Regions from separate parts of the Streptomyces sp. G7(2002) genome, predicted to be linked through region 2. Evidence: riboswitches for the same ligand, from Rfam matches in the RefSeq annotation. Region 2 holds a riboswitch; each other region holds the start of a gene.
The links. Region 2 has a riboswitch for cyclic di-AMP ahead of NUT86_RS19480 (M23 family metallopeptidase). Riboswitches for the same ligand answer to the same signal wherever they lie in the genome.

Region 1 (3,238 bases), 570 kb from region 2:
GGATACGGGCACGGCATCCACTACTGCCTGGGTGCGCCGCTCGCCCGCCTCGAAGGGCAGAGCGCGCTGGCGACCCTGCTGACCCGGCTCCCCGACATCCGTCTTGCCGCGGAACCTGACGATTTGCGCTGGCGTGGCGGGCTCATCATGCGCGGACTGCGTTCACTTCCGGTGGAGTTCACTCCGGAGCGGCCCTGACCAGCGGTAAAGCGCAATGTGACACAGAGTCAACTGCGTGACCTTTACGTGATCCGCACTACACCGACTTGTGACTACTCCTGACCCCGGCTACCTTTCGACCCGACGATCGACAGGCTTCACTCGATCGGTCGAAGCGGTGATGTGGGGGACCGGTGTAACGGTGCCGCTCGCGTGCGTCGGCCGGCCGGAAGCCCCGTCGAGCAGCTCGAAGAGCTCGTCGAAAAACTCAACCGCCGCGCGAAAGGCATCCGCATGCGTTCCGGGAACGGCCGACATCGTCGACCCCGTCAGGCACCGGCCATCTTTGTCACGGCGGGAGTGACCGGCGCAGGCCTCGCCCTGCCGCTGTTCGCCGCGAGCGGTGCACAGGCCGCCGACACCTCGACCTGGGACAAGGTCGCCCAGTGCGAGAGCGGCGGCGTGTGGAGCGCGGCGTCGGGCAACGGCTACTACGGCGGCCTGCAGCTCACCCAGGAGATGTGGGACAACTACGGCGGCTCGTCCTATGCGTCGCGCCCCGACCTCGCCAGCCGCTCCCAGCAGATCGCGGTCGCCGAGTCGATCCTCGACGACCGCGGGCCGGACGCCTGGCCGAGCTGTGCGGTGAACGCCGGGCTGACCGACGACGGCCGGGCACCGGAGGTCGACCCGGGCAGCACCAGCACCCCGGCGCCCGACCCCTCGGACTCCGAGGGCTCCCTCGACCCCTGGGACACCCCCGGTTCGTCCGACTCCCACGACCGTGCGGACTCCGACGGCAGGAACGACGGGCCGAGCGACGAGCCCAGCGACGAGTCGAGCGGTCTGCCGTCCGACGTGACGCCCTCGCCCGACGCCTCGAAGTCCGACGGGCCCGGCGACTCGTCCGCGAGCCCGGAGCCGTCCGACCCGGCGACGCCCGGCGACAGGGGCGACGACCGGGGCGGCGACCGGGACGAGGGCCCGTCGCAGTCCGCCGACCCGTCCGACGAGCCCTCCGCGGACCCGTCCGACGGTGGCAGCCGCACGGACAGCAGCGGCACCCCGCGCGAGGTGCCCGGCAAGGGCAAGCACCGCGGTGAGGCGGGCGACGGGGACGCCGGTGACGGTGACGACGACGGCCGGTCCGCCGGCGGACGGCACGCCTCGCGCGGCGATGACGCGCACCGCACGGGCCCGGCGGCCGACGGCGACTACACGGTGCGCCCGGGTGACAGCCTGTCAGCCATCGCCACGGCCCACCGGCTGCCCGGCGGATGGGCCGAGCTCTACGACCGCAACGAGGGCGTCATCGGCTCCGACGCGGACCTGATCCAGCCCGGTCAGCAGCTCGATCTCGGGCGGAACGCAGGGTAGTTCGGCACCCTTCGCCCTCTTTTGGGAAAGTGAGACAAGGGTCTCGTTGACTGTGGTGGGGTCCGGGCTGCTCAACCCCGGCATACCGGGCCTCACCTGCGAATATGTAACCAACCCGTGATCAAAAACGGTCAACTTGGTTCAGATGGTGGGGTTTGAACCCCAAGGGGATTACTGCTTAACGTCAGGACCGCTCGCCAAAGCGGGCCCTTCGATCACACGCCGAATCCTGCCGGTGGTCGAAGGCACTTGACGCGCAAGCGCCGAAGGCAGGAGCGGGGGACCCAGGATTTGTGCCGGCCCCGCCCGTGAAAACGGGTCAACCGGCTTGGGGTGAAGCCACGTGCGTCCTGCGCACACGGCCGGGCGACTCATCAGTCCGAACCCGACAGCTCACCTCGTAGGCGTCGGTGAGGAAACGAACGAACCATGCTGATCTTCAAGGGCAAGCACCGTCGTCCCTCCAAGGCCGTCCGCGTCGCCACCCTCGCCGGTGTCGCCGGTGCCGCCGTGGCCGTGCCGCTGATGGGCGCCACCTCCGCCTCCGCCGCCTCCGTCGCCACCTGGGACAAGGTCGCCCAGTGCGAGTCCGGCGGCAACTGGTCGATCAACACCGGTAACGGCTACTACGGTGGCCTGCAGTTCTCCAACTCCAGCTGGGCCGCCGCCGGTGGCACCCAGTACGCGCCGCGCGCCGACCTGGCCACCAAGTCCCAGCAGATCGCCGCCGCCGAGAAGCTCCTCGCCATCCAGGGCCCGGGTGCCTGGTCCTGCGCCGGTGCGGGCAACCTGACCTCCGGTGGCCCGGCCGCCGACGTCGACACCTCCGCGCAGACCAAGTCCGCGCCGAAGCAGGAGTCCGCCAAGCCCGAGGCCAAGAAGGCCCCGTCCGCCTCCGAGGACCGTGCCTCGCGGTCCGCCGAGCGCAAGTCCACGGGCGACGGCAACTACACCGTCAAGGCGGGCGACACCCTCGCCAAGATCGCCAAGGCCCACGGCACCGACTGGAAGTCCGTCTACAAGGCGAACAAGTCGGTCATCGGCGGCAACCCGAACCTGATCATCCCCGGTCAGCAGCTCACCGTCTGAGCCGCTTTCTCACCGGGGCACCGGCGGGCTCGAGCGGCGGGCCCCCTTCCTCCGTGAGACCGCCCCGCCACGGCGCGCCCTTCCCCCCCGGCGCGTCGTGGCGGGGCTTCTCGCATCCCGGGCCACGGGCCCGAGGCGCCCCGGCCGGCGGCAGGCCGCTGACCGGCGCTGTTCAGCAACTTTTCCCGTTCAGTGAACAATGTGCCCAAACGTCCCGTGAACTGGGCCTTTGGGCCTGTTTTCGTCCCACGGAGCGGGCCAAGGGCAGGCGGACGCGCCCGGGGCCGTTAGGCTCATGCGCAGAACGCCAGACACCCACGAAGGAGACAACGTGCCGTCGATCGACGTCGTCGTAGCCCGCGAAATTCTCGACTCGCGAGGTAATCCCACGGTCGAGGTCGAGGTCGGCCTCGACGACGGCAGCACCGGCCGTGCCGCCGTCCCGTCCGGCGCCTCCACCGGCGCCTTCGAGGCCATCGAGCTCCGCGACGGCGACCCGAACCGCTACCTGGGCAAGGGTGTGGAGAAGGCCGTCCTGGCCGTCATCGAGCAGATCGGCCCGGAGCTCGTCGGCTACGACGCGACCGAGCAGCGGCTGATCGACCAGGCCATG
Region 2 (3,238 bases):
CGCCGTCGTTCATGCGCCGAGGCCGCCGGTCACCCGTTGATGCCGCCGTTCATGCGCCGAAGCCGCCGGTCACCCATTGATGCCGTCAGTCACACGCTGATGCAGCCGGTCACACGTTGATCCCGTGATCGCGAAGCCACGGCATCGGGTCGATCGGATCGCCGGCGTCGGGGCGTACCTCCAGGTGGAGGTGGGGGCCGGTGACGTTGCCGGTGGCGCCGACGCGGCCGATGACATCGCCGGTGTTGACCTTGCCGGAGGTCTTCACCATCGAGGAGAGGTGGCAGAACCAGACTTCGGTGCCGTCGTCGAGGGTGAGGACGATGCGGTAGCCGTACGAGCCGGCCCAGCCGGCCTGGGTGATGGTGCCGGAGTGCAGTGCCTTGACGGGAGTGCCGGTCGGCGCGGCGAAGTCCTGTCCGGTGTGGTCCGCGGCCCAGCGGTCGCCGGCCTGGCCGAAACTGGCGGTGAGCGTGTAGGAGGACACGGGGGCGATGAAGCTCTTCGCCAGCTTGGCGAGGCGTTCGGCCTCCGCCTTCTGACGGGCCGCTTCCTCGGCCTTGCGCTTGGCCTCCATCTCGGCCGCCTTCTTGGCTGCTGCGGCCTTTTCGGCCGACTTCTGGTGGGCGGCGGCTTCCGTTGCGGCCTGCTGGACAGCGGCCTGTTCGGCGGTGTCGCGGGCCTCCTGCTCGGCGGCGCCCTGCTGCGCGTCCGCCTGCTGGAGGATGCGGCTGCGCAGCGCCTCACCGGCGCCCGTGCCGCCGCCCGTGTCCGCGCTCGTCTGCGTGGCCCGGGTGAGCGGCCCGGAGGCGGCAGGAGCCGCTTCGGCCGCGGCAGCCGAGGCGGTTTCGGAGTCCTCGTCGGATATCAGCTCGCCGATGCCGGGAAGCGACTTGGCGTCCGGCAGGTTTTCGGAGAGGTCGTCGGCCATCCCGCCGATGTCGGGCATCGAGATCGGCACCGGCGGACGGTCCTCGGCCGAGGCCATTCCGCTCGCGCCGACCGCCGCGATGACTCCGACACCCAGGACGGTGCCGCTGCGGGCGAATCCGCCGCCGCGCTGCTTGGCCACCCGGTGTTTGCCGCGGACGGAACGGGTGGATTCCTCGGTGGGATTCCACTCCTCCCACGGTCCGTCGCCGTCATCGGCACCGGGACCCGGGAAGGCCCCTCGGTCATCGAGCCCGTAGGTGGACGGAGACTCGGGGGCAGGCCTGTTGGACGCCACGGAGGCGCACTCCTTTCCTTCCTTCTCGCCTACCGGGTTAGCTGACGGGTTCGGAGCAGGAAGGTCTCCTACGGGCGCCCGCTGGCGGAGGGCGTCCGATTCACCCCAAGGAAGTGGTTCCCCGGTTCCCTTGGTGCAGTTCGAAGTGCTTGGGGGTGCGTGAAAAGCGCGTGCGGGATTCGGCGTCGGCGCGCGGTGCCGCCTCTTGCGACGGCTGGGACGACCGCGCTGCGTTATCGGACAGTAATAGAGATGGCGACCGAATTCCAAGCGTTCCCACGAATCCTTATCGGCTGAGCACAACCTGTGGCATGGACTTTTTCGGCCACCACGACCACAAACCGGGCGAGTTGACCACCCGGCCCTAAACGATCTCGCGCGGATTGTGTGCCAGTCGTTATGCGGAGGGGTGGCCCTCAATTACGGAGGGTGAGAGCAGTAACGTCGGATCATGGTCGTCAACGTCGGGAACACCGGGAACGCCGGACGTGCTGCCGGTATCGCGTGGGGAGTGGCGGAGCGGTACCGGGAGTTCTCCTGGCGGGAGGCGCGGGGCCGGTCGGACGCGCACGAGGAGCTGAGCGCGCGGATCAGCCAGGACGCGGAGCTCTGCGACCTGCTGTCGGGGTCGCTGCCCGCCGGCAACAAACAGCAGCCGAATCTCCTGCTCGCCGCCGTCCGCTATCTCGACGGCCCGCACGCCGAAATGGGCCCGCGCGGTGAGGCCGCGTACGGGCGCTGGCGCGAGTGGACGATCCGGCACTGGGACGAGGTGCGCGCGGTGATCATGCAGCGCGCCACCCAGACCAACGAACCGGCCCGCTGCGCCACCCTGCTGCCGCTGCTCGCCCGTCTGCCGCAGCCGCTGGCGCTGCTGGAGGCCGGTACGTCCGCGGGACTGTGTCTGCACCCCGACCGCTATCGCTACCGGTACGAGGCCGCCGGCGAGGGCGGGGACGGCCGCCGGACGGTCACCCTCCGGTCCGAGCTGGGGGCGCCGGAGAGCCCGCTGGAGCTCACCTGCCGTACGGGAGGGGCCGCCGACGAGCTGCCCGACCGGATGCCGGAGATCGTGTGGCGGGCCGGCATCGACCTCGACCCGCTCGACCCGGCTGCCGAACCGGACGATCTGCGCTGGCTGCAGGCGCTCGTATGGCCGGGCGACGGGGAGCGTACGGCGCGGCTGTCCGCGGCCGTCGATGCGGTGCGGCCAGCGCCGCGGCCGCGGATGGTGCGCGGCGATCTGCTCGACGAGCTGCCCGCGCTCGCCGCCGAGGCGCCGCCCGAGGCGACGCTGGTCATCTTCCACAGCTCGGTGCTGACCTACCTGCCGCCCGCCCGCCGCGAGGAGTTCGCCCGTCTCGTACGGTCGCTGCTCGACGGACGGCCCGGCGGCGGCCACTGGATCTCCAACGAGCACCACTCCGTACTGCCCTGGATCACCGGCCCCGCACACCGCTCGCCCCGCCCGGAAGACCCGCTGCTGCTGACCCTCGCACTCGACGGGCACCCGGTCGCACTCACCGGCCCGCACGGCCAGAGCCTGCACAGCTTTCCCGGGGCGGCGGACACCCCGGGGAGCTGAGCGCAGCCAGGTATCCGTAACGCCCAGCCCCGGCCCTGTACGCGCGGCCACACCCCTCCGCGGATCCCGCCCCCCATAAGCCGCCACCCCCAAGGCCCCTACAAAACGCCGACGCCTACGCCCCCATAGGACGCTGCACCGCCAGCAGCGCCATATCGTCGGCCGGCGCGCCGCCCGTATGGCGTGCGACGTCCTCGACGACGGTGTCCAGGAGGACGTCCGGGCCGGGGAAGCGGCAGCCGCGCAGTTTGCTCGACGGGTTGTAGAAGCGACCGAGCAGGTCCCGGGCCTCGGTCACACCGTCGGTGAAGAAGAGCAGCAGGGCCCCGGCCGGGAAGAACGTCTCGTCCGCCCGGTCCGGCCGGCTCGCCATCTCGCCCAGCCCCAGGGGCAGCGCAGGCGCCGCGGGGGCCAGCTCGCGCAGA
Region 3 (3,238 bases), 2.4 Mb from region 2:
GGAGATCGGCGGCCTCCTGCTCGGTGGGCTCGGCGACGCAGGCGCCCGCGTGGTGGCGGGTGGTGACGAAGCCCTCGGACTGCAAGGTGCGCAGTGCTTCGCGGACCGGCACTCTGGAGACGCCGTAACGGGCCGCCAGGATCTCCTCGATCAGCCGGCTCCCCGGCGCCAGCGCACCGGAGACAATGTCGTCGCGAATCGCCGTGCACACCGCATGCGCGGAAATATGGCCTCGCATCTTCCGTGCCTCCGCCGTAATCCCCTGGAAACGCCGCCGGTCGGCGACTTTTCCGTGACTCTATTCGACCGGCACGGCTTTTCCGATGGCCTCGGGATATTCATGGATATTTTTTGGCCGGAAGTCGCGCGCCGCAGGCGTATCCGGTGCGTACCCACCGCAATCCGGATACGCCGGAGCCCCGGCCGTGGGACCGGGGCTCCGGAAGGACGATCGGCGTAGGGCGCACGCCCCCGTACGGGCGGCGCCGACGAGGCCGGGAATCAGACGTTGACGCCGTGCCCGCGCAGGTACGCGACGGGGTCGATGTCCGAGCCGTAGTCGGCGCCGGTGCGGGCCTCGAAGTGCAGGTGCGGGCCGGTGACGTTGCCGGTGGCGCCGGAGAGGCCGATCTGCTGGCCCGGGGTGACCTGCTGGCCGACCGAGACACCGAGCGACGACAGGTGGCCGTACTGGGTGTACGTGCCGTCGTTCATCTTGATCACGATGTTGTTGCCGTACGAGCCGCCCCAGCCGGCCTCGACGACGGTGCCCGAGCCGACGGCGTGGACGCTGGTGCCGGAGGCGGCGTGGAAGTCGATGCCGGTGTGGCTGCCGGAGGACCACAGGCCACTGGAGGCCTTGTAGGCGGTGGAGACGTAGGAGTCGCCAATGGGGGCGACGAAGGCGTTGAGGCGCTTGCGCTCCGCGTCGCGGGCGGCGCGCACCTTGGCCTCATGGGCGGCCTTTGCCTTCTTCTTCGCCGCCTCGGCACGCCGCTTGGCCTCATCGGCCTGCTTCTTGGCGACGGCCTCGGCCTTCGCCCGCGCCGCGGCGGCCTCGGCGTCGGCCTGCTGCGCGTCGGCCTGGGCCTCGACACGGTTGGCGAGCTCGTCGCCCAGCACGACGGCCTGCTGCAGTCCGGTGTCGTGGAGGCGCGCCTCGTCCGTCGCGGCCAGCGCCGGCGAGGCCACGGAGGCGACCACACCGCCGGCCGCGAGGGTGGCTATGCCGGCGACGTTGCGGGTCGTCCGAACGGGACGGCTCGCGCGACGGTGCTTCCCGGTGGCACGGATGAACGCCATGTGCTGGCTTGTCCTTTCCCTCCTTCTCGCCTACCGGGTTAGCTGACGGGTTCGGAGCAGGAAGGTCTCCTACGGACTCCTCGGAGAGGAGTCCGATTCACCCCAAGGGACGTGTGGGTCCCCGGCTCCCCTGGCTCGCGCCGTACGGGGACTCGGCGATGGCTGTCCGGTGCCACTGTTGTGGCGGACTTGTGACGAACAGCCGGACCGACGCTAAACGGGGCAACTTTCAATCGGCAAACAGAACCGCTTTTTTGTGCGGGATGCCACAAGAACCGGGGCACCAGCCGCAATAAACCGGACATACGGCGGCTCCCGTGGCTGAGAAGCACCACGGGAGCCGCACGGTCTGCATATGACCTTCCGTCACACGGGGGCTAGCCGCTGACGACGGTCACCTCACCGATGCCCAGCGCCTTGACCGGCTCGGCGATCTGCGCCGCATCGCCCACCAGGACCGTCACCAGCCGGTCCACGGGGAAGGCGTTGACCGCCGCCGCGGTGGCCTCGACCGTGCCGGTCTCCGCAAGGCGGGCGTACAACTGCGCCTGGAAGTCGTCCGGGAGCTGCTGCTCCACCTGGTCGGCGAGGGTGCCCGCGACGGCCGCCGCGGTCTCGTACTTCAGCGGCGCGACCCCGACGAGGTTCTGCACGGCGACATCCCGCTCCTCGTCCGTCAGCCCCTCTGCCGCGAGGGTGCGCAGCACCTTCCACAGGTCCTCGAGCGCCGGAACGGTGGAGCCGGTGTCCACCGAGCCGCTGATGGCGAGCAGCGCGGCGCCCGTGGATCCCTCGGGGGAGGTGGGGGCGGTGGAGCGGAGCACCTGGCCGAAGGCGCGCACCCCGTAGGTGTAGCCCTTCTCCTCCCGCAGCACGCGGTCCAGACGGGAGGTGAGGGTGCCGCCCAGGCAATAGGCGCCGAGGACCTGCGCGGGCCACACCCGGTCGTGCCGGTCGGCACCGATACGGCCGATGAGCAGCTGCGTCTGGACGGCGCCGGGGCGGTCCACGATCACCACCCGGCCGGTGTCGTCGGCGACGATCGGCGAGGCCTTCAGCGGCTCGGCCGTGGAGCCGCTCCAGGCGCCGAGAGTGTCGGCGAGCGCCGCGCCGAGGTCGACGCCGGTGAAGTCACCGACGATGACGGCGGTGGCCGTGGCGGGCCGTACATGGGCGTCGTAGAAGGCGCGGACGGCCGCGGCGTCAATGCGGGCGACGGTCTCCTCGGTGCCCTGCCGGGGCCGCGACATACGGGCGGTGGCCGGGAACAGCTCCTTGGACAGTGCCATCGCGGCGCGACGTGCCGGGTTGGCGAGCTCGTGCGGAATCTCGTCGAGGCGGTTGCGTACCAGCCGCTCGACCTCGCTCTCCGGGAAGGCGGGCGCCCGCAGCGCGTCGGCGAGCAGGCCGAGCGCACGGGTCAGCCGGGACGCCGGCACCTCCAGGGAGACCCGTACGCCGGGGTGGTCGGCGTGCGCGTCCAGGGTGGCGCCGCAGCGCTCCAGCTCGGCGGCGAACTCCTCCGCGTCATGCGTGTCGGTGCCCTCGGACAGCGCACGCGCCATGATCGTGGCGACACCGTCCAGGCCCTCGGGTTCGGCGTCCAGCGGCGCGACGAGGTTGATCTCGACGGCGACGACCTGCTGGCCGGGGCGGTGGCTGGTCAGGAGGGTGAGCCCGTTGGGCAGTTGGCTGCGCTCGGGGGCCGGGAAGGCCCACGGCTTGGGCGCGCCCCCCTGGGGCTGCGGGTGGAAGTCCATGGGGCTCACGGGGGAATCGGCGTGGGTGGTGGCGTCGCTCACTGGTCCGCCTCCCCTTCCTCGGTGTCGGCGTCGGACGGCTCGGTGGGCTCGTAGACGAGCGCCGCGCGGTTGTCGGGGCGCAGCCGGGCCTTGGCGACCGCCTGCACCTCCTCGGGGGTGATGTCCAGGACGCG
Region 4 (3,238 bases), 1.3 Mb from region 2:
ACGTTCAGGATGCGGCGCAGCGGGACGGTGTCCTCGGGGTTGGCGAGCACCCGCAGATAGGCGAGGACATCGCGGACCTCCTTGCGCTCGTAGAAGCGCACTCCGCCGACGACCTTGTAGGGCAGCCCGACCCGGATGAAGATCTCTTCGAAGACCCGGGACTGGGCGTTGGTGCGGTAGAAGACCGCGACGTCGCCGGCCTTGGCGTCCTTGGCGTCCGTCAGCCGGTCGATCTCGTCGGCGACGAACTGGGCCTCGTCGTGCTCGGTGTCGGCGACATAGCCGGTGATCTTGGGGCCGGTGCCGGCGTCCGTCCAGAGGTTCTTGGGGCGGCGGTTCTCGTTGCGCTCGATGACGGCGTTGGCGGCGGACAGGATCGTCTGCGACGAGCGGTAGTTCTGCTCCAGCAGGATCGTGGTCGCGTCCGGGTAGTCCTCCTCGAACTGGAGGATGTTGCGGATCGTGGCGCCGCGGAAGGCGTAGATCGACTGGTCGGCGTCACCGACGACGCAGAGCTCCGCGGCGGATTCGGCGGGGCCGACCAGCTCGCGGACGAGGGTGTACTGGGCGTGGTTGGTGTCCTGGTACTCGTCGACGAGGACATGGCGGAAGCGGCGGCGGTAGTGCTCGGCGACATCCGGGAAGGCCTGGAGCAGATTGACCGTCGTCATGATGATGTCGTCGAAGTCCAGGGCGTTGGCCTCGCGCAGCCGCGCCTGGTACATCGCGTACGCCTCGGCCAGCGTCTTCTCGAAACCGTCGGCCGCCGTCCCGGCGAAGGTCTCCTCGTCGATGAGCTCGTTCTTGAGGTTGGAGATCTTCGCGCTGAAGGACTTGGGCGGGTAGCGCTTGGGGTCCAGATCGAGATCACGGCAGACCAGGGCCATCAGGCGCTTGGAATCGGCGGCGTCGTAGATCGAGAAGGACGAGGTGAAGCCGAGCTTCTTGGACTCGCGGCGCAGGATGCGGACGCAGGCGCTGTGGAAGGTGGAGACCCACATGGCGTTCGCGCGCGGGCCGACCAGCTCCTCGACGCGCTCCTTCATCTCACCGGCGGCCTTGTTGGTGAACGTGATCGCGAGGATCTGGCCGGGGTGGACATGGCGCTCGGCGAGCAGATGCGCGATGCGGTGGGTCAGCACCCGGGTCTTGCCGGAGCCGGCGCCGGCGACGATCAGCAGCGGGCCGCCGGTGTGCACCACGGCGGCCTTCTGCTCGTCGTTGAGCCCCTCCAGCAGCGCCGCGGCGTCGACGGGCGGGCGGGCGGCGCCGTCGCGGTAGTACGACTCCCTGGGGGCGGGCGCGTCGAACCTCCCGCCGAAGAGGTCGGCGGGGATCTCCTCCGGGGCCGGACCGTGCTCGTCCTCGGGGGGCGGCGGGTGCTCCTCCTCGCCCTTGTGGCCGAGGTCCGCCAGGAAGCTGTCGTCAAAGAGGCTGCTCATCGCCCACCGAGTCTAGGCCGCCGCACTGACAGTCCGCCGCGGAGTAGCGGATTGCGGGCCGTCCGCGGGGCGGGCCGTGGCGCCGCGGCAGGTCAGACGTCCGGGGCCGTCACAGATCGGGCGGCGCCTCGTCTACCCGAATCCGACATCTGGCAGCACAACACCCGCATCGCGTTCAGGTCACGAAAAGGTTTCGGGCATATCGAACATCAGCCTTCACAGGAGCCACACGAGTTGGCTAACGTCCTCGCTCAGGCAGCCCGCCTCCCCGTGGACGACAGCGTCCGCACGGGCCGCCACGCCGAGTCCGGCACTGCCCCCAGGCACCCGGAGCCGGGGACCCACCAGCACCACCGGGGTGAATCGATCCGTACGGCCGTCGCCAGTGGACGTCCGGACCGTAGGGCAAGCCTTCCGTCAGCGACACCGCCCGAACCCGACAGCTAACCCGGTAGGCGGTCCACGGAAGGAGTTGCCGGTCTTGGCGTCGCATCGCAAGCCGCGCACCAGCGTTCTCGCCTCACCCGGAGGCCGTCGTACGGCGGCCGGACTCACCACCGCCGCCCTCGCCTCGGTCACCCTGCTCTCGCAGTCCGCCGAAGCGGCCCCCAGGGCGCCCAAGCCCACCGTCGAAGAGGTCAAGCAGAAGGTCGACGATCTCTACCACCAGGCCGAGGTGGCCACCCAGAAGTACAACGCCGTCAAGGAGCGCGCCGACGAACAGCGCGACACCGTGGACGGCCTGCTCGACGCCGCGGCACAGCGCGCCGAGAAGATGAACCAGTCCCGGCGGCTGCTGGGCACCTTCGCCTCGGCGCAGTACCGCACCGGCGGCATGAACCCGACGGCGCAGCTGATGCTGGCCAAGGACCCGCAGCAGTTCGTCGACCGCAACCACCTCATGGAGCGGCTGTCCGGCCGGCAGAAGCAGGCCGTCACCGACTACCAGGAGCAGCAGGCGAAGGCGGCCAAGCAACGTGCCGAGGCGACCCGCAGCCTGGAGCGGCTGCAGACCTCGCAGGCCTCCCTCAAGGAGTCCAAGCGCTCCGTCCAGGACAAGCTGGCCGAGGCCCGTCAGCTGCTGTCCCGGCTGACCGCCCAGGAGAAGGCGCGGCTGGCGGAGCTGGAGCGCCAGAAGGAGGAGGCGGCCAAGCGCCGGGCCGCGGAGGAGGCGCGCAAGCAGCAGGAGCGGGAGCGCCAGCGGCAGCAGGACGGCGACGGCTCGTCCGACGACCGGACCGGCGGCGGCTCCACCGGCGGCGACTCCGCCGGTGACTCGGCCTCCACCAAGGGTGAAAAGGCGCTCGCCTTCGCCCGCGCCCAGATCGGCAAGCCGTATGTCTGGGGCGCGACCGGCCCCGCCTCCTACGACTGCTCGGGGCTGACGCAGGCGGCGTGGAAGGCGGTGGGCGTCGATCTGCCGCGGACCACCTGGGACCAGGTCAAGATCGGCCAGCGCGTGGCCACCAAGGATCTGCAGCCCGGTGACCTGGTCTTCTTCTATGACGACATCAGCCATGTCGGCATGTACATAGGCAACGGGAAGATGGTCCACGCTCCGAAGCCGGGCGCCAACGTCCGGGAGGAGTCGATCTACTACATGCCGATTTACGGGAGTGTCCGCCCGGGCTGACGCCCGGCCCGCTCCCCCACAAGACCACCCCCCACGGTCACCCCCCACACGCCACCGCGCGGCCGTCGCCTCCGGATCCGGAGTGCGAGGACCGCGCGGTGTGCCGTGGTGGGGACGTGCGTCAGGTCCAGAGCACCGCGATGAAGATGTTGGCCACCGTCAG

Region 1: linked by a shared signal. The riboswitch ahead of NUT86_RS16900 (LysM peptidoglycan-binding domain-containing protein) and the one ahead of NUT86_RS19480 (M23 family metallopeptidase) in region 2 are both predicted to bind cyclic di-AMP.
Region 3: linked by a shared signal. The riboswitch ahead of NUT86_RS30225 (M23 family metallopeptidase) and the one ahead of NUT86_RS19480 (M23 family metallopeptidase) in region 2 are both predicted to bind cyclic di-AMP.
Region 4: linked by a shared signal. The riboswitch ahead of NUT86_RS25190 (C40 family peptidase) and the one ahead of NUT86_RS19480 (M23 family metallopeptidase) in region 2 are both predicted to bind cyclic di-AMP.

What each region holds. Positions count from the first base shown of each region.
Region 1 is NZ_CP102609.1:4,089,902-4,093,139, reverse strand. Features, by position in the region: gene NUT86_RS16910 (cytochrome P450 family protein) at 1-198, shown strand, start outside; gene NUT86_RS16905 (LysM peptidoglycan-binding domain-containing protein) at 520-1,536, shown strand; cyclic di-AMP (ydaO/yuaA leader) riboswitch at 1,788-1,958, shown strand; gene NUT86_RS16900 (LysM peptidoglycan-binding domain-containing protein) at 1,966-2,625, shown strand; gene eno (phosphopyruvate hydratase) at 2,957-3,238, shown strand, end outside.
Region 2 is NZ_CP102609.1:4,656,548-4,659,785, forward strand. Features, by position in the region: gene NUT86_RS19480 (M23 family metallopeptidase) at 110-1,228, opposite strand; cyclic di-AMP (ydaO/yuaA leader) riboswitch at 1,240-1,394, opposite strand; gene NUT86_RS19485 (DUF2332 domain-containing protein) at 1,680-2,813, shown strand; gene NUT86_RS19490 (PP2C family protein-serine/threonine phosphatase) at 2,929-3,238, opposite strand, start outside.
Region 3 is NZ_CP102609.1:7,085,851-7,089,088, reverse strand. Features, by position in the region: gene NUT86_RS30230 (GntR family transcriptional regulator) at 1-238, opposite strand, end outside; gene NUT86_RS30225 (M23 family metallopeptidase) at 502-1,302, opposite strand; cyclic di-AMP (ydaO/yuaA leader) riboswitch at 1,315-1,470, opposite strand; gene NUT86_RS30220 (M16 family metallopeptidase) at 1,680-3,062, opposite strand; gene NUT86_RS30215 (M16 family metallopeptidase) at 3,101-3,238, opposite strand, start outside.
Region 4 is NZ_CP102609.1:5,915,579-5,918,816, reverse strand. Features, by position in the region: gene pcrA (DNA helicase PcrA) at 1-1,442, opposite strand, end outside; cyclic di-AMP (ydaO/yuaA leader) riboswitch at 1,747-1,916, shown strand; gene NUT86_RS25190 (C40 family peptidase) at 1,924-3,075, shown strand; gene NUT86_RS25185 (hypothetical protein) at 3,197-3,238, opposite strand, start outside.